3 regions of the Paenibacillus anseongensis genome follow, and region 2 is predicted to be linked to each of the others. Evidence: riboswitches for the same ligand, from Rfam matches in the RefSeq annotation. Region 2 holds a riboswitch; each other region holds the start of a gene.
The links. A riboswitch is a leader RNA that binds a small molecule or an ion and turns the genes downstream of it on or off. The one in region 2 is predicted to bind cobalamin.
Positions count from the first base shown of each region.

Region 1: linked by a shared signal. The riboswitch ahead of GON05_RS13095 (ABC transporter substrate-binding protein) and the one ahead of GON05_RS27845 (S-layer homology domain-containing protein) in region 2 are both predicted to bind cobalamin.
Region 3: linked by a shared signal. The riboswitch ahead of GON05_RS32680 (S-layer homology domain-containing protein) and the one ahead of GON05_RS27845 (S-layer homology domain-containing protein) in region 2 are both predicted to bind cobalamin.

Region 1 is NZ_WSEM01000012.1:148,151-158,227, forward strand. It holds gene cobU (bifunctional adenosylcobinamide kinase/adenosylcobinamide-phosphate guanylyltransferase) at 1-571, opposite strand, end outside; gene cobT (nicotinate-nucleotide--dimethylbenzimidazole phosphoribosyltransferase) at 599-1,678, opposite strand; gene GON05_RS13085 (heme ABC transporter ATP-binding protein) at 1,704-2,480, opposite strand; gene GON05_RS13090 (FecCD family ABC transporter permease) at 2,486-3,523, opposite strand; gene GON05_RS13095 (ABC transporter substrate-binding protein) at 3,524-4,543, opposite strand; cobalamin riboswitch at 4,694-4,854, opposite strand; gene GON05_RS13100 (hypothetical protein) at 4,886-5,416, opposite strand; gene GON05_RS13105 (aspartyl-phosphate phosphatase Spo0E family protein) at 5,479-5,745, opposite strand; gene GON05_RS13110 (aminotransferase class I/II-fold pyridoxal phosphate-dependent enzyme) at 5,813-7,018, opposite strand; gene GON05_RS13115 (Lrp/AsnC family transcriptional regulator) at 7,034-7,525, opposite strand; gene GON05_RS13120 (hypothetical protein) at 7,705-7,974, opposite strand; gene cysK (cysteine synthase A) at 8,123-9,031, opposite strand; gene GON05_RS13130 (MFS transporter) at 9,113-10,077, opposite strand, start outside.
Region 2 is NZ_WSEM01000026.1:5,333-15,409, forward strand. It holds gene GON05_RS27825 (LysR family transcriptional regulator) at 1-130, opposite strand, end outside; gene GON05_RS27830 (ATP-binding cassette domain-containing protein) at 141-2,618, opposite strand; gene GON05_RS27835 (energy-coupling factor transporter transmembrane component T) at 2,591-3,481, opposite strand; gene GON05_RS27840 (DUF4430 domain-containing protein) at 3,478-4,398, opposite strand; gene GON05_RS27845 (S-layer homology domain-containing protein) at 4,412-6,055, opposite strand; cobalamin riboswitch at 6,353-6,555, opposite strand; gene GON05_RS27850 (NUDIX domain-containing protein) at 6,595-7,113, opposite strand; gene GON05_RS27855 (serine hydroxymethyltransferase) at 7,191-8,438, opposite strand; gene GON05_RS27860 (ABC transporter ATP-binding protein) at 8,576-9,154, opposite strand; gene GON05_RS27865 (ABC transporter ATP-binding protein) at 9,165-10,077, opposite strand, start outside.
Region 3 is NZ_WSEM01000034.1:373,234-383,310, reverse strand. It holds gene GON05_RS32720 (S-layer homology domain-containing protein) at 1-1,301, opposite strand, end outside; gene GON05_RS32715 (DMT family transporter) at 1,802-2,227, shown strand; gene GON05_RS32710 (Crp/Fnr family transcriptional regulator) at 2,248-2,946, shown strand; gene GON05_RS32705 (DMT family transporter) at 2,971-3,441, shown strand; gene GON05_RS32700 (YjjG family noncanonical pyrimidine nucleotidase) at 3,460-4,161, shown strand; gene GON05_RS32695 (AraC family transcriptional regulator) at 4,227-5,039, shown strand; gene GON05_RS32690 (proline dehydrogenase family protein) at 5,122-6,081, shown strand; gene GON05_RS32685 (DinB family protein) at 6,185-6,643, shown strand; cobalamin riboswitch at 6,873-7,078, shown strand; gene GON05_RS32680 (S-layer homology domain-containing protein) at 7,235-10,077, shown strand, end outside.

The DNA.
Region 1 (10,077 bases), on a different contig from region 2:
TGCTTCCATCCAGCCGGTAAGCCATGCTTTTCAGTTCAATAGGGATCCCGACCGTTACCAGGAATACCTGCTCGCACACCTCAGCTAACCGCTGGTTCATTCTTCCGGCCAAATCGCGGAAGCTGCGGCCAAGCGGGTATTCCGGCACAATGCCGTCTCCGACTTCATTCGTTACCATGATGAGCTGTCCACGTCCACGGTAACCAGACACTGTATCCACCAGTTGCTCAACCTGCTTCATTACCAAAGTGGAAGCGTCCTGCTCGCCTTCATACTGGAGCAGCCAGTTGCTTAACCAGAGTGTTAAGCAATCGACCAGTACGACCGCCTCCTCGCCGCTCTCGTCCAGCTGCTGCAAGAGCTCGCACAGCCGAAACGGCTCCTCCCGGGTATCCCATGGATACCCCGAACTGAGCCTCGTCTGCTGGTGCAGACGAACCCGCTCCCTCATTTCCTCATCGTAGATGTGGGAGGTCGCGATATAGATCCCACGCTCGCTACCATGCATCGCGAGCTTCTCTGCAAAAGAGCTCTTGCCGCTGCGCGCGCCGCCCGTTACCAAAACCGCCATGGCGCCTCCGCCTCCTTCTCAGGCTGTCTACTCCCGCGACACGCCTGCGCTTTCGAATGTCGCCATCTCTCGCATGATCTTGCCTGCGGCTTCGATCAAGTTAAAGGCAAGCACCGCGCCTGTTCCTTCGCCCAGGCGCATATCCATCTGCAGCATCGCAGAGAGGCCCACAGCCTCGAGCATCTTCGCATGTCCCTGCTCTTGAGATAAGTGCGAGGCGAGCATGTAGGACGCGCTTAGCGGGGCTAATCGGATCGCCACGAGTGCTGCTGCCGACGAGATGTAGCCGTCGACGACAACCGGACACCGATTCTTCGCTGCGCCCAGAATCACCCCAACCAGTCCGGCGATCTCCAATCCGCCGACCTTGCTCAACACTTCAAGCGCGAAGTCGCCGCTTGTGCTTATGGCGTTGTCCTTCGCCGGACGAAGTCCGTTCACGTCCAGCGCCTTGTTGACAACCGACCGCTTATGCAGCCATTTCGCGTCGTCAATGCCCGTTCCGCGGCCTACGGATATTTCAGCATCCACACCGCCCAATGCGCATAAAATCGCTGCGCTGGCCGTTGTGTTGCCGATCCCCATTTCACCGGTCGCGAAAAGTCGATAGCCCTGCTGAGCCAGGCCATCCACTAACTCAATGCCCGCCTCAATCGCTTGTACGGTTTCCTCTAACGTAAGTGCCGCTTCGCGCGCCATGTTGCGTGAACCTTTTCTTACCTTGCGTGAAACCAGGTTCGGATGCTCCAGGTCCGCGTTAACCCCCATATCCACACAAACAACGTCTGCCCCAGCATGTCTGGCCAGCACATTAACCGCTGCACCGCCATGAAGGAAGTTCAGCACCATCTGCGGTGTCACTTCCGCCGGGAAAGCACTAATGCCTTCCTCACAGACACCATGGTCGCCAGCCATCACAATGACCGCTTTTTTATCAAACAACGGCTTCACTTCACCTGTAATCCCGGCGACTTGTCGTGCAATATCTTCCAACTTGCCTAAGCTCCCCTGTGGTTTGGTCAGTTGATTCAAATGATTATTTGCCTGATCCACCATATCTGCATGAATAGGCTCAATAGCTCCGATCATCGTTTGCAATTTACTCATTTCCATTCCTCCGTTACCAAGTTCATTATTTTCCCGGCTGCAATAAAATCTGTGGTGCTTGGTTCGTTGGGTGCTGCAGAACAATAGGTTCTGTTCCATAGACCTCTGTAATTAATTTGCTTGTAATAATCTCATCTGGCGTTCCTATCGCTGCCAATTCTCCGTTATGTATCACCATTAACCGTGTACAGTATTGCGAGGCCAAATTCAAGTCATGAAGAACCGCCACTACGGTTAACTGCGACTCGCGCTGCCATTCACGAATATAATCCATCATCTGTACTTGATACCCAATATCCAAAAAGGTTGTGGGCTCATCCAGCATAAGCAATCGCGGCTGCTGAGCCATGACTTTCGCAAGCGCGACCCGCTGCCTCTCGCCGCCGCTGAGACGCTCAATCGTTCGTTCAACAAGCGGTTCCAACTGCAGCTTACGAATAATCGCTTCGATGAGTTGCTCCGCTTCCACGGTATCTTCGCCAAGCCAATTCTGAAACGGATAACGGCCCATCTCCACGACTTCGCGAATTGTGAATCCAACCGGCGGCAGTGCATCCTGCTGCAAAACGGCCAGCCATCTGGCCAGTTCCTTTCGTGAATAGGCGGACGCCGGTCGGCCATCCAGCTCTACCGAGCCATTTTTAACCGGATCAATCCCGGAAAGAAGGCGTAGCAACGTCGATTTCCCGCTGCCATTTGGCCCAATAATGCCAAAAAACTCACCGTGTTGGACCTCAAAGCTTATATTTTCAAGTACCGGCCGTTCATGAAAGCTTTGCGAAAGCTGCTGCACTTTAATCATCTTTTTCAACCTCTTAACGTTTTCTTATCCTTATGTAGCAAATAGGCAAAAAATGGCGCCCCCAAAAACGCAGTGATAACTCCAAGCGGAATCTCCGTCGGACTTAGCAAGGTACGAGCGAGCGTGTCCGCCCACAAGACATAGATGCCGCCGCCAATCGCGGACAAAGGAATAATAAGACGATAGTCCGGACCGACGATCAGACGAACCAAGTGCGGAATGATGAGTCCTACGAAGCCGATAACACCTGCTACAGAGACAGCTGCCGCCGTAATAAATGTAGCAACGATTAGCACAATCAGCTTCGTGCGTTCTACATTTACTCCCAAATGGGAAGCCTGCCGCTCTCCCAACGCAAGCAAATTCAATGATCTTGCATAACTAAGCAGTATGACTAAACCTATGACTAAATATGGCGAAATAATCGTTATGTACGGCCAGCCCCTCATGGCCAAGCTGCCCATTAACCAAAAAACAATTTCATTAATGACCTGCTTGGAAATCGAAACCATAAAGGAAACAATCGCGCCAAGAAAAGCCTGCATGACAACGCCGGACAAAATAAGCGTCTCCATCTTCAGCTTGCCATCGATCTGAGCCAGCTTAAGCACGAGGAAAAGGGAAATAAGTCCCGTTACAAAAGCAACAATCGGAACCGACCATTGCCCAAACAAAGCCATCTGCAGACCAAAATAGATTAAAAACGCTGCCCCGACCGAAGCGCCCGAAGAAACCCCCAGCGCGTATGGATCGGCAAGCGGATTGCGCAGTACGCCCTGGAAAGCAGCTCCGGCAACGGAGAGAGAGGCCCCTACCAGAATCCCCAGCAATACGCGAGGCAAACGCACCTTATTTATAATTTGCTCCGCAGACTGCTGCCAAGTGACGTCGATGTAATCGCCTGCCCAAGGAATATGCTTCCCTAGGATGCCCGCAATTTGTAGTACTGGGAGATTAGCTGTTCCCAGCGATAAACTTGCCAGAATAGAAAGAAGAAGGAGTATAACCCCTACTCCTCCCCATAGCATTAGTTTTTTTTTCATTTATTTCACCAGTTCAGGATAAATGCCTTTCGCCATTTCCAACAGTCCATCGGTCAATCTCGGTCCCGGACGGCTCAGCAGGTTCTGGTCAAGACCGATTACCTGTTTGTTCTTCACAGCTTCAATAGCATCCCAGCCGCTTCGTGTGCGAATAATTTCATCAAGCGACATCTTGCTTTTGGTATCTACGACACCATTCGCAAAGAGAATAACAGCCGGGTTTTGTGCGATAATTTTCTCTTCGCTGATTTGATACCAGCCTTTACCGTCGCCGGCTACATTAATGCCGCCCGAAAGTTTGATCAGCTCATCCATGAATTCGCCGCTGCCGACGGTCCAGCCCGGACTGAATTCTATGTATACTTTTTTCTTATTTTCCTGCTTTACATCTTTCACGGCATCGACAACCTTCTTACGATCCGCTTTCATCTTGGAGACGATTTTCTCAGCTTGTTCCTGACGATCTGTAATCAAACCATAAGTTTCAATGTTCGCAATCGCATCATCCAATGTCTTTGGCTCCACTTTAAACACATTGATGTTCGATTCACGCAGTTTTTCAACCGTGTCCGCTTTCATCGAGACACCTGTAAAGACAATATTCGCATTAGTCGCAATCAAAGCTTCCTGGTTAGGCTTCGTGATACTTCCCAATTTGGGCTTGGACTTCGCAGCTTCCGGATAATCATCGAAATCGGAAACGCCGACAATCTTATCATCCAATCCAAGTGCAAAAAGTGCTTCCGTTTCTGCAGGAGAAACCGATGCGATCCGCTCCGGCGCCTTGTCAAAAGTGAATTCTTTCCCCGTTGCATCTTTAATTTTCAGCGGATACGCCGTCTTTTTGGATGTCGCAGCTACTGTTGCAGCAGGAGTAGGCGCCGTCGTTGTCTCTCCGCCAAGCTTAGATGGACTCGTAATTTCCGCTTCTTGCTTACCACAAGCCGCTAAGCTAACCGCTGTCGCTAAAGCAACCGATAAGAGGAGCGTCCTCTTGATCCCGTTCTTTTTCACTTGCATGGTGTAACCCCTCTCTCTGAAACCTGTGATTTCGATAATTCCCAAATAAAAAACCCCTCTGTTCCTAAGGAACAAAGGGGACGATAAATCGCGGTGCTCAGCAACGAATCCGTTGCTTCCTGATTTAAAGCGATCCTTTTCCTCGAAGGATGTCGTAACGGCACCATGGCAGGTATCCTGGCTCCCCGGCAATACTTCTCTTCCGGATTACAGTGGCGGGACCGCGCCGGACTTCAACCGGCTTCCCTTTTAAGCGGCAATGAAATTCATAAGTGAATTCGTTGCCGGCACCAATGGCTGCATATTTGACTATCAATCTAATTGTCGATTATAGACTTCTTGCTACTTTTGTGCAATAACCTTGAGTACTTGCTTAGCTTCCTCCATTTTCGGGGCATTGACAGGAATGAAAGCAATAAGTCCTTTTCCTTCAAAGCCTTGCTCCTTCATCCACTTGTTGCCTGAGAGCGGAATTCCATACAGATGCTTTTCGGCGGGCTTGCCCTCTTCCGCAATTTCGATAACACCGTCCGGATAATCCGAAGGGTTAATCGTCTCATCCAAAGATACGAAGCCTGCTTGATTGCTTAATGTTTTAAATTGGTCATCCGCCAGGATAAAGATGCCGTTTCCGCCTGCCGCCAATTCAACGATCATTTTTTCCATGGAGAAAATGGGAGAGGTATTCAGCTTAACGGTAGGAGTTTCGCCGATCTTCGATTTTAAAGATGCCTCTAGCTTCTCACCTGCATCACTTGGAAATCCATTTTGACCCATGACAAAGATAGAAACATCCGGCTTTGGTCCTCCACAACCCGCAACTATCACCATAAGCGCTGACACTAGCATGACCATTAGAAATTTCAATTTCATGATGTAAGAGTACCTCCGTATACGAATCTAAATATATCGATAGTCGCGAGAAAAGTCGGCTTTCACCGACTTTTCTTCCAATTATTCATATATTCATTTATTTTGAGATCAAGTATCGTACTGAGTTCTACGACAGATTCGGATGTCATTTCCTCTCCGTCCAGAACCATCTGTTCTAACCTGCGTCGCAGAGAATGAATCTCTTCTTCTAATAAGTTTAGGGAGTTACGTTTCTTAGCACGCTTAGTCAACCAACGTTGTTCGAAATCTTGTTCATTAATTTGCAGATGTTTTCGATAGGTTGATAGTTGGTATTCCATGAAAGCCATGCTCATCCCTCCTTACTACAAGAATACCAGTTTTCATGAATAATTAACATAGATTTTTCAGATTGAATCACAAATTTCTTAGAAATTTTCCAATTCTCTCTAAAGCTTCATTCAGTTGAGATACACTATAGGCATAAGAGCAGCGTAAGAAACCTTCCCCACCTAAACCGAACACATCTCCTGGTACAGCAGCAACCTTAGCTTCGAATAAAAGCCGCTGGGCAAATTCGTCTGAAGTAAGTCCTGTGGCAACAACGCTTGGGAACGCATAGAAAGCACCCTGCGGTTCGTGACACTCCAGTCCAATATCGCGGAACCCTTTGACGACCAGGCGCCTGCGTTGATTGTACGACTCTATCATACGGTCTTTCTCTTCCAAACCATTCGTCAAAGCCTCATGTGCAGCTACTTGACCCATCACAGGTGCGCACATCACCGTATACTGGTGAATTTTGGTCATAGCGGAGATCAACTCTCGGTGACCGCATGCATATCCCATTCTCCAGCCAGTCATCGCAAAAGCCTTGGAGAAGCCGCTGACTAGAATCGTCCGATCCTTCATGCCTGGAACAGCTGCAAAACTTACATGCTTCTGCCCATAGGTCAATTCCGCATAAATTTCATCCGAAATCACAATAAGATCGTTCTCTTCCACGACTTTGGCAATTGGCAGCCAGTCCTCATAAGTCATAATGCCGCCAGTAGGATTGCTTGGATAACATAGAATTAAAATCTTGGAGCGTGGCGTAATGGCATCACGAAGCGCCTTCTCAGTCAGCTTGAATTGATCCTTCGCGAATGTTTCGATTCCGACAGGAACGCCGCCGCTAATACTCGTAATAGGCGAATAAGAGATGTAGCAAGGTTCTGGAATCAGAATCTCATCCCCCGGCGTAATCAAAGCGCGCAGTGCCAAATCAATGGCCTCACTGCCTCCGACGGTCACAAGGACTTCATTCGACGGCTCATATTTCACTTTAAAGGATGTGTACAAATAATCCGCAATCGCTTCGCGAAGCTCAGGAATTCCTGAGTTTGGCGTATATTTCGTTCTGCCGCGTTCCAAAGAGTAAACGGCTGCTTCACGAACGTGCCAAGGGGTTGAGAAATCCGGCTCCCCCACACCAAGGGAAATAATATCATCCTTGCTGTTGCTTACTAGATCAAAAAACTTCCGAATACCTGAAGGCTTCATTTCACGTACGGCAGGAGCAAGGTAGCCCTGCATCGATTTCACTTTGTTCGGCTCTACGATTGTCTCATTTTTGATCATGGCTTTACCTCTTCCTTACGGAGAGACAAGCATCCGATGATCATCAGCCTGATCCTCGAAAATGATGCCGTCTTGTTTGTATTTTTTCAAGATAAAATTCGTTTTGGTTGAAAGCACGCGATCAATTGGCGATAGCTTGTTAGAAACAAAAGAAGCAACTTGTTTAAGCGAATGGCCTTCAACCTCTACGAGTAAATCATAAGCGCCAGACATGAGATAAACAGATTTGACCTCTGGATATAAATAGATCCGTTCCGCAATAGCGTCGAACCCGCGTCCGCGTTCAGGCGTAATTTGCACTTCAATCAGGGCGGTAACCTTTTCGTCATCTACCTTGCTCCAGTTAACAACTGTCGCGTACTTGACGATGACCTTATCCGCTTCCATCTCGCTTATCGCTCGCGCCACCTCGTCCTCCGCCGTTCCTAACATTGTGGCGATGAGTTCCGCACTCCGGCGGGCGTCTTCTTTCAGTAATTCGAGAATTTTAAGCTTCAAAGCATCCATGGTTAACCAACCTTTCTGTGATCGTATTCATTCATCCTTTAATCTTACAATGAATTGCTGTCCTAATTCAATTACTCCGCTCATCAAATTTTCAGATAATTTGTGTATAAATGAATTTTCCTGCATGAGAATAACAAAAAGCCGCCTGATCCAGGCAGCTTATTATTTATACAACCCGTTTAAATGCCAGCTTTCAGCAATTTAGCAACGGTATGTTCAATTTCACGGTGTTCATACGTAGGCCGCACATGGATACTCGGTTCCCCAGCCATACAGCCGATCCCGACAAGCGTATTTTCGTCATACACAGAAATCACATTCTGAGACTCCAACTGATTCCAGTTCACATGGTTCTGAGTACCGGTTGTTATGCATTCATTTGTATAAGACTGTATAAAATCATGAAGTTGATCACTTTCGGGATGTCCATTAATATAAGCTAATTTCAAGGTAAATCCACCTCTCTGCGATCGCTTTATTACTTCTATAATTATACCTAATCATGAATTTTTATTCAATATTTTTTCGCGATTTACAAAAAAAATACGACTTCCGGACATTTTAGTCCAGCAGCCGTACTCATCGCCTATCTTTTAATCAAAATAGATCCATACTTAAATATCGTTCACCGGTATCCGGCGCAATACAAAGCACCCTTTTCCCCGCTCCAAGCTTACGGGCGACCTGCAGTCCCGTCCAAACCGAAGCACCGGCGGATGGTCCTACGAGAATGCCTTCTTTACTAGCCAAGTCTTTCATCGTACCGATTGCGTCCTCATCTGTCACTTGTACAATCTGATCATAAATACTCGTATTCAAAATAGACGGTACAAAGCCAGGGCTCGTGCCAACCAGCTTATGAGGTCCTGGGCTTCCTCCGGATAAAACAGGAGATCCCTTGGGCTCCACGACATAAATCTGGATGTCCGGCAGCTTCTCGCGAAGCACCTCGCCCGTTCCGGTAATAGTTCCTCCCGTGCCTGAAGTTGCAACGAAAGCATCCAGACGCCCTTCCATCTGCTCCAAAATCTCCGGGGCGGTCGTAACCCGGTGAATGCTCGGATTCGCCGGATTCTCAAACTGCTGAGGGATGTAGCTGTTCGGGATTTGATCCCTCAGCTCCTGTGCTTTGGCGATAGCTCCTGGCATCCGCAGCGCAGCAGGAGTCAGGACGACCTCTGCGCCATAGGCCTTGAGCAGGTTAATCCGTTCCTTCGACATATTATCCGGCATGATGAGAATGGCTTTGTATCCTTTGGCTGCTGCATTCATCGCGAGGCCAATACCTGTATTGCCGCTCGTCGGTTCGATGATCGTGGCGCCCGGGCTAAGCAGCCCATTTTTCTCGGCCTGCTCGATTAAATTAAAAGCCGCCCGATCCTTTACACTGCCGCTTGGATTAAAATATTCAAGTTTGACATACAACTCTGCATCGCCAGGCTCCACCAACCGTTGAATTCGGACAGCCGGTGTATCACCAATCAGCTCTGTGATGCTGTTCACCATTTTTTTATGTGTCAAGGGTTGCCCCCTCCTCTTCCCATTAACCAACACTATCCACATTTTTATCGGGAAGCCCCAGAGATGTCAAGTTTTAATTACAGATAACTGCTTTTTCATAAAATACCAGCTAAAAAGCGGAGAACTGCCGATGATTAATAAAAGCACATTAATGACAAGTGGCGCCTTGCTCCACGAAATTACACAAATAAACAGCAGCACCCCGGAGACCCTTCCAACATTTAAAGCAAGCTCACGAAGCACGATATACTCCTCTCTTTGCCTGGCGCTTTCTTCCGTTGAACCAATCAAATCAAATACAGCAGATACCATCGGTACGGAGTACATAGGAAAGAAAAGCGCCGACCCCAGTCCGAAGAGAAGTAAAGTGCTGTAACCCATTTTCCAGAAAAAAGGAAGAATGATCGCTACCACCATAGCTGCACCGATAAACATGCTGACCTTCCGGAACCTCGGCTTTATAAACCGGCCTGCCGCCCAGAAGCTAACTAAAGAAACTGCCGACGTAATCAGCACAAAATTCCCCAGACTCGCTTCACTTGATGTGGAAATATAAACAAGCAGAGCGATCATGAAACCGAAGACGCCTTCTCTAACCCCCTGAAAAACCAACGCTAAACTGACACGCTTCCAAGGCGTTTCCGCTTTTCTAAGGCTTCGAATAGGAAACATCCATTCATAAGCACCTTGTACTTTTCTCTTTTTCAGAAAAAAGCTAATCACTACGCCAAGCAGAAAGATGCCAAGTGAAATGGAAAAGATTAATCGATACCCTTTGATATCGCCCAAATTCACAATCAATAAACCTGATATCCATGGCGCAATGATGCCCGCTCCAGCTCCGAGCAAGCCCACCGATCCGTTAAACCGATCTCGATTGTCAGGGTCCGTTACTTCGAAATAAACAACGTTAAAGGCAACCCAGAACAGCCCTGCAGAAATTCCTTGCACGATGCCCAGCCATACAAAATATTGAAAGCTGTTCGCTCCCAGCCACAGAACCAGCATATAAAATACGGCAGAAATAGCTA
Region 2 (10,077 bases):
TTTCTTCTTCCAAATCCTTGATCGCATTCGATAGGCTAGGCTGCGTAATAAACAACCTTTTAGCTGCTTCATTAATCGATCTGCGGTTCGCTACCTCAATTACATATTTCAATTGCTGCAAAGTTGTCATCGCTATCCCCCTAGGAATCAATTAGACCATATTTCAACTTTATTCGATCAAGCTTGGAAAGCATAGGCTTCGCAATAAAATACAAGAAAATCACCGTAGAAACGGCATGTATGAGATCAAAGGGGATTCCTTGCAGATAGGCTAACAGGAACATTTCTTTGGTTGGCTGTACAGGGGACATCAGCACGGAAGCCGGGTTCAGAAGACCGCCATAGATGAAGAAAGTCGTGAGCCCTCCAAAGATGCATAAGGCTGCTTTATTTCTCCTTAGAATACCTTTCTTGAATAGCAGACCGGCCAGAAAACCGATAATGCCGAAAGCAAACATTTGCCATGGCGTCCAAGGTCCTTGCCCGAAGAAAAAGTTCGAAACAAACCCGGTAACCACGCCAACAAGAAAACCCGCTTCTGCGCCTAAACACACGCCCGAGATAATCACCATCGCAACAACCGGTTTAAACTGGGGAACCATAAAAAATGCGGCTCTTCCTGCTACAGCTATTGCACATAAGACCGCTATCACGATCAGTTCTCTCGCTTGGGGTTTTCTAGATTCAAACAGCATCACGAAAGGCAGCATGGTTTCAAGGATCACGAGCAAGCTGATAAAATAGTACTTTCGATCATTCAAATAATAAATACCAAACCATATGGTTAACGGTATAATCAGCAAAATCATAAAGGATGCGATGATGGTTCGTTGAGATAACTTCCTTTTATCAATCGGTGTTTGATCCGTTGCATCACTTTTTGGGAAGTCTGCTTCTTTTTTTGTAAGCCGTGATTCTGGCAACTTTCGGATACGAAAATCCCGCTCCGGCACGGTTCCACCAAGAGCCCTAATCACATCTTCCGTTGTAACCGCACCGGGAATCAGATGCCTGGACATGCGGCTTGCTGCCGTTGTATAGAAACTGTTGCCGGTAAAAAACTGCTGCGGTGTGCCTTCTGACACAATCTTGCCGTCGAAAAACATCGCACAGGTATCCGCATAGGATGCACAGAACTCCACATCGTGACTTACCATAATGATGGCCGTTCCTGCAAGCTTGAGGCTATGAAGAATTTCGCCCAACTTCAGTTTAAAATGGTTGTCCAGCCCCTTCGTAGGCTCATCCAACAACAGGATTTCAGGCTCAAGCAGCAAGATCTTCGCAAGCGCAGCTCTCTGCTGCTCACCACCAGACAAGTCATACGGATGACTTTGTAAAAGTCCGCCAAGCTCACATAGCTCCGTTACTTGCTCTATTTTTTCTTGCACAACCTCTTTGTTGACATCTCTTCCGATGAACATCTCGCGAAGATCCGATTCCACTGTTTTACTTACAAAAAGGGTTTGCGGATTTTGCGGCAGCACCCCAAGCAAGCCGCCGTATTTCTCATTGTCGGACAGATCTTGAATTTTTTTGCCACCAAGCTTAACCTCTCCCCGATATGGCTTTTTTAAGCCTGCTATCAGAGATAAAGCGGTCGTTTTGCCAGCGCCGTTTCCTCCTAGAATGGCATATATTTCACCGGAGTGAACGGAAATAGACAAGCCTTTCACAATATCAGGGGCTGTTTTCTCATACTTAAACCACGTTTCCTTTAGCTCAACTGCAACCTTGCCCTTTTGATTCGCTTGCGTCTTTTCCGGTGTAGTTGTAATGACATGCGAAGACAGAGCCAGGTCGTCCAGCCATTTTCGGCCTTCCCGAACCGTAATCGGGCACTGCAAATCATTAGGGATGTGAGAATAAATTCTCATTGGCGCAGGCATAGCGAAGAACATCGCATCCTTCGTTTCTTTAAGTACTTTACCAACATTCCTAGGCGAATCAAAGGTAATGACTTTACCGTTATCCAAAATGGCTACCTTGTCGGAAACCGGCAGAAGCTCTTCCAAGCGATGCTCGGAAATGATGATCGTAGTTCCTAATTCTCTATTAACTTTCACCAGTGTATTGAGAAAATCTGAAGAAGCGATCGGATCAAGTTGGCTCGTTGGTTCATCCAAAATTAAAACTGAAGGCTGCATGACCATCACAGAGGCCAAGTTTAAGAGCTGCTTTTGCCCACCCGAGAGCTCTGAGACGGACTTATGAAACCAGGTTTGCATCCCGAAAAAGTTAGCGATCTCAGCAACCTTCAGCCTGATGGCAGGCGTACGATAACCTAAGCTTTCCAGCCCGAAGGCCAGCTCATGCCAAACTTTATCGGTCACAATCTGATTGTCTGGCGACTGAAATACGTAGCCGATTCGGGATGATTGCGTTCTTGTATCAACCGTACCAAGATCCTCACCTTCAAAGCGGACTAGACCGCTCCTTTGGCCATGAGGCGTTAGCACGGTTTTAAAATGGCGCAGCAGTGTCGATTTACCGCACCCTGATTTTCCACATAAGGTAATGAATTCGCCTTGTTTTATTTGTAAAGAGATGTTGTCGAGTGCCAGTTTATCGCTACCAGGATAAGAAAATGTTAAATTTTCGATTGCAAAAGCTTCCACTTCCTATCCTCCCATACATTCATAATTAAAGGAATTGCACACATGACAGCATAAGAGCCTAATGCGCTAATCGTAAAAGCGGAAAGTCCATGCCCTTTCATCGACGGATAATATCGGAAATACATCGCTCCGCATAACGAACTTATCAAGACATAACCTCCTACTAGCGTTAAAGCACCAAGAGCCCATTGATCACGTCGGTCAAATGTGTAATTGGAATACGCCGTTCTTCCCTTTAGCCCGTATCCGCGGCTTCTCATGGAATCCGACGTTTCGATGGCATTCTCCAGCACCCAGGTTATCATAATGGACATGATTCGGATGCCATGTCTGATCCGTGTCATCACGCCGCCATTCGAAATGTCTCTGCCCACACATTTTTGTGAATCCGAAACCCTTTGGAATTGGGCCTTGAATGTCGGAACAAAGCGCAGCACCATCGAAAAAATGAGGGACATTGCCGGGATCAGTTTACCAAACAAATAAATGAACTTATCGGAGGTCATAACCGCATTGTAACAAGAGAACCAACAGATGACCGTTATTAGCATCGCAGCCGAAGCCACACCAAACGTAATGGATTCCAAAGTGAGTGGATTCCCGTTGTCCAAGTAAGTTAGAATCGTTACTCCTTCGTGATTAAACGCAGGATTGATGAGTGCCGTTATGATCAGCATGGGAAGCATAACGAGAAAATTAAATCGAATCGCCTTTTTCCCGTTCAAGTAGATCGAGTAAGCGAATGAAAAAAACAAAGAGATGATCAAGCATGCCGGATGCAGAAAAAACATCGAACACGCAATGACCATAACAAAATAAAGAAAATTTACAAGAGGATGATAGCTTGAGAACGCATCTTTCATTGTTTTGTTGCTCCCATAGCATTATAGGTGTCGCCAACGTCACGTCCCAAGTCACACGTATAGACCCATTCAATGACATCGCCATCTTTCAACTGATACCGACTGCTTCCGTAATTGGGAAACCAGCCGTTAACTTTAAACATCCAGCCCGAGAGTTCTCCGACATCAAATTCGTAGAGATTGTTGATTCCTTCGATATAGGCAGAATTATAGATGGGGGTATTCACGAACTCCATATGAATTTTATGCTTTTTCATTTCCCTTTGCAGAACGTTAAACACGGATTCGCCTTCGTAAAAGGTTACCTTTGTCGCTGGAAGGATGACTCCATCCTTGGGCACCAGCTCTACCTTTTCCTTATCCAGCAGCTTCATGTTATCTAAAATGGTCAAACACGTAACGGATAGGGTAGCCGTCATGGCCTTGTCAGAAATTTTGATGTTCTGAGGTTCAACAGGCAGCGGTTTCCCGGACGGGACAGGCTCCGTTAGGTATTTATCTTTACCTGTCTTAGGATCAATCTCTTGCTTGTCGGCAGGTTGACTGGCAGTAGGTTGGCTTTCAGCAGGTTGATTGGCAACAGGCGTTGGCGTTTCCTTTGGAAAGTCTTTATCGGATTCTTTAGCGGGTACTGCCTTCGTTGGTTCCGGCGTTTGCGTAGGTGCTGCCTCTAGCGGTTTAACCGTACTTACAGGCTGATCCGTTGATGGCTGCACGGCTGGGGGTTCAGCCTTAGAAGAATCAGGCTGCTGCTGGACAGCCTGACTCTTCCCTTCAACTTGCTGCCCAGCCGCTTCCGTCGTTGGTGCAGGCAATTTCGCTGGGATATTCGGTTGCGGTCCCATAAACAGGTAACTGGCTACGAGTGCAACCACGATAACGATGCCCGAAACGAGTTTCGTTTTCGTTATTTTCATAGGATCACCTGTTTCACAAAAGTTTAGAATTCATTAATAGTTGATATAGCATATCTGATACTTCACTGCGCGTTACAGCCGCTTCAGGTTGTATCTCTATCATGTCTTGAGACAAAATATGTTCACGATAAGAAAATGCTAGACTTGCTCTTGCCCATTCGGCCGTTTTCGTGTAATCCGTAAACTGAGCAAGCATATCTCGGATTTCGATGTCCTGCACATTCGTATCCAATCCGCAAAGTTTTGCCGCACGGGCAACCATCACAGCAGCTTCCTGCCGGGTAATGGTTTGTTCAGGAGTAAATGTATCCTCTGAAGTTCCTTGGATGAGGTTATAGGTGTAAGCCGTGCCTACATAGGGTGCATACCAGCTATCTGCAGAGACATCTTTGAAAACGGAAGCTGCCTTCAATGTCAGTCCCAGACTTCTGGTTACAATAGCTGCAAATTCAGCCCTTGTCATCGTTCGATCCGGTACAAATTGGGTGTCCGATATACCGTTAAGGATATTTCTTGCAGCCATCGCTTCTATGGATTTCTGATTGACATGTCCTTGAATATCCGTAAAAGTTCTACCTGCATTAGTAATAACGCTCGGCTTAACATCTTTATTTTTATTCGGCAATCCTTCGGTTTCCGGGGTCTTGGTTTCGTTGCCCGGATTCGTCTGAGAGCCCTTTTTGACATCTGCCATGTTGTAAAGACTAGTTTTCCCTGCACCTACTCTTTGTACGTTAACCAGCGTATAAAAAGCCTGCTCCGTAGACATCAGATTTTCACCGCTGCCGTCAGCTGTATGCAGAAATCCCTGTCCTTCTCGATAATAACTTAACAGATTGTCGACAAGGTTGTGGCCATTTTTAGTAAATCTGCGATCATCTGGACGGATGCCAAGCTCGCATAAAGCCATCAGAACTTGCGCCGCGCTTTCCAAATTCTCCGTCCCCCAGGTCGCGTACCCCCCCGAGTTATTCTGCATGTTGGATAGGGCTTCAACGGCCTTATCCGTTGCTGCTTTTACCTTTTCCTTACTTTGATATTTGGCGAGAGCTTGCAATGCCATACCCGTCACATCAGGGTCAGCCGTGTTACCAGATAAAGCAAATCCCCCGTCTGCCAACTGCCTTGTCAAGATTTCGTTGATATACATCTCTCTAGTCGCTTGAGTCTTCGCTTTTTTGTTCACAGGTATCTCATATTGGCCTGAATCCAGTGCAATCAGAGCGAAAATCGGACCGTTAATACCCTGCCAGTTCGTTTTCTCGAAATCCCCTAAAGGCTCTAACAAGTTATAGCCTGCTACATTGGAGGGGTCTTTGCCAATAGCGGTCAAAGCCAAAATCACTCTCGAATACTCCGTGTATTTCTTGTCATGCAAAACGCCGCCAAGCTCCTTAACATACTTTTCTACAACTTTGTAATAATCATCATAATAGCTCTGTGGGACTAAATATCCAGAACGAGCCAGCCCTATAACTGCCCATTCTCCACCTATAGATCCTACCTGCGGCTCTGAAACGGTCTTCGTCAGATAGGATGCAGTGTTCGTAACAACCTGAGAAATTTCTGCTTGATCAGCTGCAAAAGCCTGAATTGAACTGCTTACATAAATACAAAGAATAAGAAGTAGAACTGAAAGCTTCTTCATCATTCTCATTGCTCTCCCTCCAATATTTCAAATTAAATATTGGAGAAGGAGCAGAAATTGTTCTGCTCCTTCTCCATGCATGCTGCAAGCTATCGTTCTGTACTTTGATTCGTACCGTTCAATGGATTCGTTCCCATTCCCCATGGGTAACATTCCCCTGCTCTCATACTGATTAATTAGCATCGCAAAAAAGCCACCCTCTTCAGGGTGGCCTAACTTCTAATCATTGCGCGCAAAAATACACAATCTCAAATAAAATTATGCTAAGCATAATTTTGGTTCCCTCTTCTCACCCCCAAAGAATTAGAAACTCCATGAACAAAGGCAGGTCTCCTGGCTTATACGTCATTGCTTCTCTTCGCCTTCCCAATCTAGTATGCAAGACAGTGGCATTTTATGAAGAGTCGCTCAGTAATTACAGTGGTTGGGACCGCATCGGCTTCGTACCGAACTTCCCTTTTAAGCAAGCACCCGAAGTGAATACTTGCACCTTTATCTAGAACATTATTAAATTATGAACTAATGGTATCTCCTTTCTAATGTTTTGTCTACTTACTTTCATTTACTGATAGCTTGAAACTATCTCTAATAAATCGATGATCCTTAATCCATTCGGATACAATCATATAGACATTATCCTTCATATAAGGACTAAATGTGTCGTCATTCATAATCTCAACTTGCTGCGGAATAGTATCTACCAGCATGACACCATCCGTCTCAAATCCGCTCGGGAGCGCTCCAAGAGCACGGACCATGGAAATATAAATATTTTTCACAAATACTAGCTGGTCATTTTCAAAAATGAGATATTGCCCAATTCTCTCGATCGCATCCAGCTCTCCTCCAGCCTCTTCCTGCATCTCTCTTCGAACCGTTTGAAGAACGGGCTCCCCCTTCTCTCTCTTCCCTCCGGGCAACTCCCACCCCCGGCTGTGATGTCGAACAAGAACCAGTTTACCTTGATAGAATGCACAAATTAAGACACAGTTAGATTCACTAACGAGGCATTCCTTGGATAAAATAATCTTTTGATTCTGTAAAGCACCTGGAAATTCATACTTCACTCTGTCACCAACTTTATTTTTCTACTAATAAAAAAAGTATTTGATCCAAAGATCAAATACTTTGTTCAATTGTAACTTTAGTAGCTCAACCCTGGATATAATGGGAATTGCGCTGTCAGATCACTGACCATCCCCCGTACTTGGTTATGCACAGCTTCGTCCGTAGGATTTTTCAACGTTAACGCCACAATTTTGGCAATTGTTTTCATAGCTTCTTGATCCATGCCACGGGCGGTAACTGCTGGAGTGCCGATGCGGACTCCGCTTGTAACCATCGGTTTCGCAGGGTCGAAAGGAATCGCGTTTTTGTTTACCGTTACGCCTACTTCATCCAGCAAATGTTCCGCCTCTTTACCGGTGATACCCAGACTACGCAAGTCGATCAGCATCAGATGGTTATCTGTGCCTCCGGATACAAGATTGACACCTTCAGCCAAAAGCTCTTCTGATAACGTTTTGGCGTTAAGAACAACATTTTGAGCGTACGTTTTAAAATCTTGTTGAAGCGCTTCGCCAAAAGCAACGGCTTTAGCGGCGATGATATGCATCAATGGCCCGCCTTGCGTTCCGGGAAATACTGCTTTATCAATCGCTGCAGCCCAAGGCTTGCGGCAAAGAATCATACCGCCGCGGGGTCCGCGAAGCGTTTTATGCGTAGTTGTAGTTACAAAATGAGCGTGTGGCACAGGACTTGGATGTAACCCTGCCGCAACTAACCCTGCAATATGGGCCATGTCCACAAAAAACAAAGCTCCTACATCATGAGCTATCGCACCTAATGCTTCAAAATCAATGATGCGTGCATATGCGCTGGCACCAGCTACAATCATGCGTGGCTTATGCTTGAATGCCAATTTGCGAACCTCATTATAATCAATAAGCCCGTCGCTTTCTCTAACACCATAAGGAATAAAGTTATACAAAATACCCGAGGCATTAACAGGACTTCCATGTGTTAAGTGACCGCCATGCGCCAAGTTCATGCCAAGAACTGTATCTCCAGGTTTCAAAGCAGCTAAATATACCGCCAAATTGGCTTGCGCGCCGGAGTGCGGCTGCACGTTGGCATGCTCTGCGCCAAATAATTCTTTGGCACGATCACGCGCGATATCCTCAACGATATCGACATGCTCGCATCCGCCGTAGTAGCGTTTTCCTGGATAGCCTTCTGCGTATTTATTCGTCAAAACCGTTCCCATTGCTTGCAGAACAGCTTCGCTGACGAAGTTTTCAGATGCGATCAACTCAATTTTGTCACGTTGACGGCCAATTTCCAAATTCATTGCCTCAACAATTTTGGGGTCTTGTTTACGTAATTGTTCCACAGTCTATTGCTCCTTAGCATCGTTTTGTTATAAAAAAGATATCATAGAGCTGTGGCTATAGAGTAACTGGATTTAACTATATCTAGATATAGTTAATGGCTATATCAGTAGGAGACAGAGGAAACTTACCTACCTCATTAGAATGGAAAATGAATCACCCGCCCACACAACCGCTCAATCAATTCCCGCTCATGGCTAATCACCAAAACACCCGCACGCTGCCGTTCAGCCCAACGCAGCACCGCATGCCAGATTTGCGCTTGTGTAATAGCATCTAACATGGTAGTCATCTCATCCGCAATTAAATAGCGTGTTTCCGGCCCCAGCGCTCTGGCCACCCAAATCCGCTGTAGCTCTCCGCCGGACAGCTCGTTCGGATAGCGATCTAGCCATGTGTCCTCAATCGATAATTCCGAGCGCATAACAGGGTCCATCATACCTGACTCTTGAAGAGTTCTCCGCAGCTTCCACCTCGGATTAACCGCTTGTTCAGGATGCTGCAGCACTAACTGAACAGGGTTTCGCGAACCCTTCCTATGCGGAACCCCGTCCACACTTACATGTCCTTCTTGCATTCTCATATGACCTGCAAGTAATTGCCCTAGCGTGGACTTCCCACAACCACTTGGTCCGACGAGTCCTACGATCTCATCTGCTCCCACTTGAATATCAAGGTTATGGAAGACCCACGCCTCTTTCCCATAACGATACCCCAAAGACTTCCCCTCAAGCACTATGTATGCACCTAACCTTTCCGCTTCTTACCGTGCGCGACTCAGGAGCTTGTTGTTCACATTCCGAGGTGGCCATAGAACAACGTGGAGCAAAAACGCAGCCTGTCGGCAAAGCATCCGGCAGCGGTTGAGCCCCGGGTAAAGGATTAAATCCGTTGCCCGGGAGCGCTCTCCATAACGCTTGCGTATACGGATGCCGCAGCCTCTGCCCTTCCCCTGTGAAATCGCTACGGGGTGCAATTTCAACTACGGTCCCGGCATACAATACAGCAATCCGATCGGCTACCGTCAAAGCTGCTTCAATGTCATGTGTGATCAGCATGACCGCACAACCTTCCTGAGCCAGCTGCTTGAATCGGCTTAAGGTCTCACTCATAGAAGGCGCATCTAAGCCTGGAGTGGGCTCATCCGCAATCAACAACTGAGCTCCGCTTACAGTTGCGGTTGAGACGAGAACTTTTCGCGCCATACCTCCAGAAAGTTGAAAGGGAAACAGTTTGGCGACAAAGTCCGATAACTTATATTTGCTAAAAGCTTTTCGCTGAAGCTCGGCCGGATTTCCTCGCCGAACCGCTTGTCTCACTTGATCGCCAACACGCATTAAGGGATCCAAATACTGCACAGACTGAGGAATAAGCGCGATTTCTTTCCCACGCAAACCCTCCTGCCTTTCAGCAGTCAGTTTCTCCCCTTTAAAGCGAATTGTCCCCTTAACTTGAGCATTGCCGGGAAGAATGCCCAAAATAGCGTGAGCCAGTAGACTTTTGCCGGAACCGCTGGAACCTACGACAGCTAGAATTTCTCCGGCATCGATCGAAAGCTCCAATTTATGTATGGCTTCCGTTTTTTTAGGGCGAAAGTGGCGATCCAACGTATTAAAGCTGATCGATAGTTCACTAACCTCC
Region 3 (10,077 bases), on a different contig from region 2:
ACGGAATATGTACTGTTTGTTAAGCTTTTGATATCGGCATAGTACTTATTGTCTTCCTTGTGAATTCGCGTCGGAACATGTGTCACAGTACCGTCATTATGCAATACAATACCAGTTGTCATTTTCGTTGGGTCTACGCCATCCGGTAGCGCTAAGGAACGTTCCACATAATTATTAAATTGGTGGACTTGAACCTGCTTATCACCAAAGGTCGCTTCAACTTCGAAATCGACAGGCGATGTTACATTGTTGAATTGCTCTGTTTGGGCGAGAAGCTTGAGCTCATCGGATTGCTTGGCAGAGCCGTCTGCGATTTTGACTCGAATTTTAATATCCTCCAGCGAAACATTGGAACCGATTTCATGTGAAATGTTATCGATTCGAATCTGAGCCGCAGGCAAGGTGTAGGTGGCGCGATCTGTCTGAATTTGAACAGAAGCGTCCTTACCTTCCATGGCTTTGACAAGCTTACCGTTTAATTCGCCGACGACTACTTGCGATGTGTTGTCGCGGAACGGCAGCATCAATGTTTTAACCGTATTATGTTCAAGTTGTTGAATGACTTTGTCGTTGTCGACCGTAATCGATGTCGTTACACGGCCGTTAATTGTGGTTGTAATGGCTGTTGCTGATTTTTCTTGCAGTTTACCATCTATATAGACCTTCACGTCAATCGTTGGAGCTGTGCCAGTGCCGGAATTAGAAGGGGGATCGCTTACATTAAATGAATTTTCGATTATCTGAGCTTCGGGCTTGAGTTGTTGGGGCTCCTTGTCAATAAAATGGCCGTCAGTGAACGAAAAGTTCTCTGTGCTCTTGGTATCAATAGCGAATGTCTTATTGCCGGTTGAAGCTTTTGTAGTTCCGGAGATATCAAAAAGTACTTGCTTACCCTTGATAGGATGCGGGTCCGTACTGCCAGTAGATGGATCGATCCAAATGACGCGAATCCAACCATTCTCATTATCGAAAGAAGCTTGGAAGCAGCCTTCTGTGTTCTCTGAACACGTTGTCAAATCAGAGCTCCCATATTTCGAGGTTATTGCATGAATTTGAAACGCTTTTGGATCAAAATCGATTTGCATGTTGTAGGAAGCAATTTCTCCATTAGTAGGCGTCGCTGTTACGGGGATTGTAAAGGCGCTGTTGGTTTCCGCACTTGCATTCCCAATAGTTAATTGCACCGTTGCTGCTTCAACTGGAGTAGCTAAAGCCCAAGCTGGAAATGCCGACACGCTCCCCACTGCCAGAAGAACAGCCATAGTTCCTTTCAAACGAATTTGTTGTAAATGTTTTTGCATCATCATACCTCCGTCTATCTATGTTGTTAAAAAGGGAATTCCTTTGCGTAAATTTACACACTTGTGCAATTAATTCCTTCAAATATCGACATAAGTCACTGGGAAATTGATGAAAAGTAGTCCTTTAGAACTAATTTTTCTTCTGGTAGATAGGCTTATAAGACCATGAAATCAACGTAAAACGGAGCATATGAAAGCATTTACGAGGAAAGTGAGTGAACTCAGAGCGAGTAAGACAACAAAAAAAGCGATTGGCAAGTTGCCGATCACTCCCTAATTCAGCTCGTCAATGCGCGCTTTGTTTTAGACTGTCCAGGGCAGATTCTTGGAATTTTTGATACAATTGTGAGACGATTGTTTGAAGCTCCTTGTTATCATCAAGATCTTTAAAATTGAAATCACGCGCAATGAATAGGTAGAAGCCAAGGACATATGTCCTTCCCAATAGGGGCGGTTTTATTTTTTAATGAAAGAAAAGAGCATTATTGGGGAGTGCGAACATGATTGGGATTTTATTTGCTTTTCTAGGCGGGGCCTTTATTACATTGCAGGGTGTGGCGAATGCCCGGATCAGCCAAGATATCGGCACCTGGCAGGCGGCGACGATCACCCAGTTTACCGGGTTCGCGGCGGCTTTGTTGATCTTGCTGTTTGTCCGAGATGGTAAATGGCAAAAGTTTAAACAAGTAAAGCCGATCTATTTGACGGGCGGCGCCTTCGCGGCTATCGTCATTTCCAGCAACGTCACGTCGATTCAACGCATCGGGGTTACTTTGACGATCGCTTTCGTGCTGATTGCCCAGTTGGGCTTGACCTTTCTCGTCGATCGGAACGGATGGTTCGGGGTGGCCAAGACGAAGATGGGGCTGCCGCAATACATTGGCATCGCGATGATGATCACCGGCGTGGCGATCCTGCGGTTCTAAATTAGGAGTGAAGCTGAGTCATGAAAGAGTTAAAAGACGGCGAGCATCTGCACCAATATTTGCGCATGTATCAACTCGAGTCCGTTTTTCCGGAGTCGCTTCTGCTGCATTTGACGGTTTACAGCTTTGATCAAGGGGAACACATCTGTTCCCAGGGTGATCCGGCTTTGTACCTATATGTGCTTGTCAAAGGGAAAATTAAAATCTTTACCACCTCGGCGGATGGAAAAGCGCTTATTCTTTCTTTCAAAACGCCGCTTGAATTGATCGGGGATATCGAATATATCCGCGGGCGTGACATCATCAATACGGTCGAGGCCGTAACGCCTGTTCATATGATCGGTGTCCACCATCGTTGGTTGAAAAAGTACGGAAGCGACCATGCGCCGCTGCTGCAATTTATGCTGGATATCATCACGCAAAAATTTTATGTGAAATCCAACTCACTCAGTTTCAATCTACTGCATCCGGTGGAAGTGCGATTGGCCGGTTATTTGCTGGCCGTCTCCTTCGACGAATCCGATGCACAATTCAAGGGGCAGATTCGCACAACAAGCTTGAATGACGTGGCGAACTTAATCGGAACGAGCTATAGGCATTTGAATCGCGTCATTGCTCAGCTCTGTGCGGAGGGTTTGCTGGAGCGCACGCAAAGTCTTATTCTTATTAAAAACAAGGAAAGGCTGCGCCGGCTGGCGGGTCATAATATTTATGAATAATCGGCAAAAGGAAGAGGAGAAATCATGGCTATAGGATTTTTATTGGCGCTGCTGGCGGGATCTCTGGTTGGCTTGCAGAATATTTTCAACAGCAAGGTGAATGAACGGGCAGGAACTTGGGCAACGACTACATTGGTATTAGGATTGGGATTTCTGGCTTCCATGACAATCGGGCTCCTTTTCGAAGGGAAGCAGCTGTTTGCGTTGCAGACCATGCAGACTTGGTACTGGTTCAGCGGTTTGATAGGCGTTGGGGTGGTTGTGTGCATGGTGCAGGGGATCAAGCGGCTTGGCCCCACGTATGCCATCTCGATCGTTCTCACCTCGCAGCTTGCGTTTGCGCTGTTATGGGATACGCTCGGTTGGTTAGGGCTGACGCCAGTTCCTTTTACATTCAAGCAGTTGATCGGCGTGCTCGTCATTGTCGGCGGCATTCTTGTGTTTAAACTAGGCGGTGATCGGGAAGATCGGCAAGCGGCAGCTAAGACAATTTAGAACATTGGAGCGATCATTTTGAAAACATACCGGACTTTATTATTTGACGTTGACGATACGTTGTTGGACTTTGGCGCGGCTGAAAAGGCTGCGCTTCGTTTGCTGTTCGAGCGGCAAAACATGCCCTTAACCGATGAAATCGAGGCGCATTACAAAAAGGTGAATTTGGGACTCTGGAAGTCCTTTGAGGAAGGGACATTAAGCCGCGACGAGGTCGTGAACACCCGTTTTTCGAAGCTGTTTAAGGAATACGGGCAAGAGGTGGACGGCGTCTTGTTTGAAAAGAACTACCGCGCCTATTTGGAAGAGGGGCATCAGCTCATTGAAGGGGCGCTCGAGTTGATCACGGATCTACAGCATAAATATGATTTGTATGTCGTGACGAACGGCGTTTCCAAGACGCAATATAAGCGTTTGCTGGCTTCGGGATTGCATCCGATTTTTAAAAACATATTTGTTTCGGAAGACACTGGCTACCAGAAGCCGATGAAGGAGTTTTTCGATTACGTGATTGCGCGGATTCTCGATTTTGAAGCGGAACATGCGTTGATCATCGGCGACTCTTTAACCGCGGATATTAAAGGCGGGCAGTTGGCCGGTCTGGACACCTGTTGGTTTAACCCTGCGGGGCAGACTAACGACACCGGCATCGTTCCGACGTATGAGATACGGAAGCTTAATGAGCTTTATGGGATTTTATCGCGAGCCAGAGAGTGTTAACGGTTGACTCTATGAAGTCCGCGGGTTAATATACTATCTCTTGAATGAAGAGGTGATCAATATATATGCCGAATGTCATCTTTTACCGCGACCAAGCACTTCCGTTTCTTGAAGCAAAACTATGCCGGAAGAGTGATTTCGCCTATCAGAAGCATTTTCATGAGGAGTATTCCATAGGATTGATCGATACGGGGGAGACCTATGCGTGGTGTGACGGGACCATGCACCGGGTGGAGGAAGGCCGTATGATCAGCTTTCCTCCTATGATGCTTCATGCCTGCCATCCGAAAGAGGGGGCCAATTGGAGCTACAAGATGCTGTTTATCAAGCAGGATTGGCTTCAGGGGCTGAAGCGGCAGGAGCTTGACCGGCTTCATATTCCTTTTCTACTGGAAGAGGGGAAGAACAAGGCTTGCCGGATTCACATCAACCGGACAATGAAATCCTTAACGGGAGCAGGTACTCCGCTAGAAATTGAAATTTCGCTCATCGAGCTCATCCAGACTGTAGTGAGCCGGAATGATTCCGACCTCGCGCATAAGCGCAGCAATAACAGACAAGATCGTAAATACGTTAATTTGATAAAAGAATACCTGTATGAATATTATACAGAAAAGATCACTTTGGACGATCTGGAAAGGATTGCGGATATAAGTAAGTTCCATCTGATTCGGTTGTTTAAGCAATCAAGCCATATGCCTCCCCATGCTTATCAGAACCTGCTTCGGATTAATCATGCCAAGATAGAGCTTACGAAGAACCTGCGGCCAATTGCTGATATTGCGGTAGAAGCGGGATTTTATGACCAAAGCCATTTCTCGAGAACGTTCAGCAAGATTGTAGGAGTTACCCCGCAAAAGTACGCAATATCTAAGTAGCTGAAGAGCAATTTTTTACAATACCATCACTCCTTTATCTCCTACAATAAACACAATTCGGAAAAAGGGAGTGGCATGCCGTATGAATGAACATTTGAAATTGGAGCAGCAATTAACAACAGCTTTAAAATCTATTGCGCGTCGCAGGGATTTGAAAGATTACGTGGAGCAGAACCCGCAAGTAAACCGGATTTTACGTCAAGCAGCGTTAAGGTATATCGCCGGGGATAGCCTTCAGGAGGGATTGGAAACCGGAGAAAAGATATGGAGAAAAGGCTATTCTCTTTCTATTGAATATATTGGTGAGAATACCTCTGATGCCATACAATGCGAACAGGCCGTGGCTGAGATGATAGCTCTTATTCAGGGATTGAAGCAGTCTGGGGTTCCGGGCCGGGTGTCGTTCGATTTATCGCATATCGGATTAATGATAAGTCCTTCTCTTGCTTACTCCAACTTGATGGAAATGGCAAAACAAGCCGAAGGTACGAATATTGAATTGTTTATCAGCATGGAGGAGTCGGGAAAAACCGAAGGTATCTTATCCGTTTATAAGCGGGCAGCAACTGAATGCTCCAGTATTGGCATTACCTTGCAAGCGCATCTTACGAGAACACCAGAGGATTTGGCAGCGTTAACGTCACCTGGCCGGATCCGCATAGTAAAAGGGGCTTATCAGGAGTCGGTGTATCTATCGATTGTACGATCGCCTGAACTGAATGAGCGTTATTTGGAGTTAGTCGAAGCTGCAATCCGGCAAGGCCATCAAGTATCTATTGCTACTCATGACGACGTTATCATAAATGCCGTATTAGAGAGAGGCTGGTTAACAAACTCTCAAGCCGAGCTTGAAATGTTGTACGGGATCCGCCCGGATCTCGCTAACAGAATTCGCAGTGAGGGCAATCCTATAAGGATCTATGTTCCATACGGTCATGAATGGTACTTGTATCTATGTCACCGGATTGCGGAGTATCCCCCTAATCTGTATCAAGCTGTCATCGATATAGTAAGCGGGAAAGGAGTGGACAACAACTACTAACTAAAATGAGAATGTGTTCGTTATAGCATTCTTCACGTCCGCTAAGAATGAAGCACAATGGAGACGTACGACATTTTGCTATAATGCGTATACCAAGATTGGAGTGAAAACTATTAAACCAACACTAGAAAGCCTAAACCATTGGATTACCGAATTACCGTCAAAAATAGATGCTTTATCCGAACTCGCTCTTTCTGAGCGAACGCAGCCTAACAAATGGTCAATAAAAGAAATATTAGGACACTTGTCTGACTCTGCTCTCAACAATTTGCACCGATTCGTTAGTGCTCAATATGAAGTTCAGCCTTACACGGCGGTTAAGTACGCCCAAAATCATTGGGTAGAACTTATGGATTATCAGAACCTTCCAATTGAACATATCTTAAACTTATGGTTAAGTCTGAATAAGCAGATAGCTACTGTTATTGCGAAAATTCCCGAAGATAAGCTACAGAATTCATGTGATTTGGGCGAAGAACGGATTGTAACATTAGAGTGGATTATTAAAGACTATGTTGACCATTTGGAGCACCATCTCAAGCAAATATTTCGCATTCTTTAAATCCAAACTCAGAACGATAGTTAAATTAACCGTCCTTTCAAAGGGCGGTATTCTTTTGGGGTAAAAACCAGCATTAAGGTTTAACATAGCTTAAAATTGCTGGCAGATCCCATTCCGAAGCAGTTTGAGTTTATGAATAACCAAACATTTAGTTACATATATTTTTGTTCTATCAACCTATGAATCTACTGGACAAATAAATGATTAAACGCTAGTATGGGCAGTACAACTATATAATTGCAAATAAGGTGCACAATCGATAACAGAGTCGAAAGTGCTTAAAAGGGAAGTCAGGTGCAACACCTGCGCGGTCCCGCCACTGTAAATGCGGAGTTGCTTTTCTATCAGGCCACTGTCCCCACTTGAGGGGATGGGAAGGCGAAAAGTTTACGAGGATGCATGAGCCAGGATACCTGCCTATTTTGCTTGTCGCACTGTTTCTCCGGGGGGTGAGAAATTAGTTAGCATTCCTATGCCTTTTTTTGGCACAAGGATGTTGTTTTTTTGTTGGAATCAAAGGCAAACCCCACTCTGGGGCTTGCCTTTTTTTGCTTTGCTTTTTAACAAAATTGAAGGAGTGGTAAGAAAAGTATGTTAAGCAAAATGCATCGTAAAGCTATGTCGTCCTTGATGTCATTGGTCATGGTGTTATCTGTCCTATTCACCGCCATTGCGCCAGCTAATCCAATTTTCGCTGCGAATCAAGGACCGGTTTCAGTTGGCCTTCACATCGAAGGACCACAAGGACTTATCCACGAAGGAGCGGCGGAAGGTTCAAACGCATTAGAAGCGTTGCAAGCTGATTTAAGGCAAGCCCAAATTCAATTAGACATTACAAATTCAGCCTATGGTCCGTATGTGTCAGGAATTAATGGGATACACGCAGGACTTTACAATGGCTATGACGGATGGAACTTTGCCGTTAAACGTCAAGGGCAATGGATCATACCTGCAGTAGGAATGGATCAGTTTGAACTAGAAAGCAATGACCAAGTTAGTGTGTATTACGGTGATTTTAATACGCAACTAGTTCAATCCATTTCGATTCAACCTGGGGATGTTAAAGCCAACCAGCCGTTCTCTGTAACGGTTACGAAGAGCACTTATGATTGGTCAAGCAATCAACTTATTAACTCTCCGGCTAGCGGTGTGAAAGTAACTGTCGGTGGGACAGCAGTCGTAACGAACCCAAACGGTATAGCAGCATTTGATAAAGGTGTAAGTGCAGGAAATTATTCGCTTGAAGTTACGGATTATCAAGCAACTGCAGCACCGGGAATCGTCAGAGCTACTCAGTCATTGACTGTCAATACGGCACCGGCCATTCCGGTTGGGAATCTAACTCTTTCCGTTGAAAAATTTACATTAGGCCAAGGTTATTCTAAAGAACCGGTTAAAGTTCCTTTTTACGAAGGTGAAAATGGAGCAGCTGTGCTCACTCGCGTATTGGGTGAGGATAATATTCAGCATACTGGTAGTACGGAAGAACGTTTTTACTTATCTAAGGTTAAAGACGCTAGTAGTCAAGTAAATGTACCGAATTATATCAAAGAGCAAATGGATGCAGATGGCGTTCAATTAGGTACAAAGAATAACGAGCAGTGGCTGGGAGAATTCGATTATACGCCTATGTCCGGGTGGATGTATGCCGTAAATAATGTTTTTCCGAATGTAGGGATGTCCGACTATATCCCACATGATGGGGATGTCGTTCGAACTCAGTTCACGGTGTATGGCTTTGGAGCATCGCTGGGGGGCGACGAGTGGAGTCCGGGCTTTATACAAACAGCTAACAAGGATGCACTGACGGCTAGGATCGCAGAGATAAACAGTGATCCGAATAAAGCGGCGATTCTATCGAATGCAGTTGTTAAGTCCCTATATGATCAAGCGTATTCGCTGCTTACCAACATGGAAAGTAAGCAGCAAGACGTCGATAGTGCGCTAGCCAGTCTGAATGGTAATGTTAAACCTACAATTAAAGTAACCGGGATGACGGATAAGCAAGAAGTATCGCAGGCAAATATTAGCTTTAATGTGGAAGCGACGGATAACACCTCGGCTGTCATTACACCCGTAGTCAAGTTGAATGGAACTGTTATCTCCAAGACAGGTGGAGCTTACAATGTTGTTCTAAACGCAGGTGTAAACACAATTGCCATCACCGCTACAGGCGCATTCGGCAATACGGCAGAGCAAAATCTCACCATTACGTACAAAGCTAGTGTTGTAAACAATACGAAAGAACAGTTGAATAAAAACCTGGCCTATATTCTAAAAACGGTAGATAAACCGAAGTTTGGAACCGGCGGCGGAGAATGGTCTGTCCTTTCATTGGCCAGAGCTAACTACTCTGTACCTGATGGCTATTATCAATCGTACTATGACAATGTAGCTAGCACAGTAAAAGATAAAATGATTGCCAATGCCGGGGTATTGGATAAAACGAAAGGTACAGAGCACTCGAGAGTCATCCTGGGATTAACTTCGATTGGCAAAGATCCCAAAGCTGTTGGAGACTATGATCTTTTACAGGCACTTTCGGATTATGATTATGTCATTAAACAAGGCATGAATGGTCCAATCTTCGCTCTGCTTTCATTTGATTCTAAAAACTATGCAATCCCTTCTGCGGCAGAGGGAAAAGTACAAACAACAAGAGATAAACTAATTAAGTATTTGATAGATGGAGAATCAAACAAAGGTAACGCCGATCAAGGAGGCTGGGGGCTATCTCCCGGCGGTAGACCCGATGTCGATCTCACTGGAATGACGATGCAATCCCTTGCTCCGTATGCTCAGTCTAATGAAGATGTAAAAGCAGCGATAGCTCGAGCTGTTAATTGGCTTTCCAAATCTCAAAATAGTGAAGGAAGCTATACAAGCTTCGGAAGTACAAGCAGCGAGAGCCTGTCACAGGTGGTAACCGCGTTATCAGCAGTCGGCATAGATTCAAGATCAGACACTAGATTTATTAAAAATGGTAATTCTGCTCTGGATGCTTTAATGTCATTTGCGGTAGCCGATGGCGGCTTTAAGCATGTTAAAACAGGAAAAGTAGATTCTATGGCAACTGATCAAGGCACGTATGCACTTGTAGCCTATGATCGATTCCTGAATGGAAAAAATCGTCTGTATGATATGACAGATGTTGACGTTGAAAAACCAAGCATAACCGTAAATGGCCTAACGAATAACCAAGAAGTATCAGAGCCAAATCTTAGCTTTAGTGTTAGCGTAACAGATAACAGCGCTGAAGTTATAGCACCGGAAGTGAAGCTGAACGGAATAGTCATACCTAAGGTTGCCGATAAATACAGCGTTGTTCTTAACGTCGGAGCCAACACGATCACTGTTACAGCTACTGATTCCTCAGGGAATTCTGCTGAGCAATCGTTTACTATTACTTACAAAGTTAGTAGTGTAAGCAACCC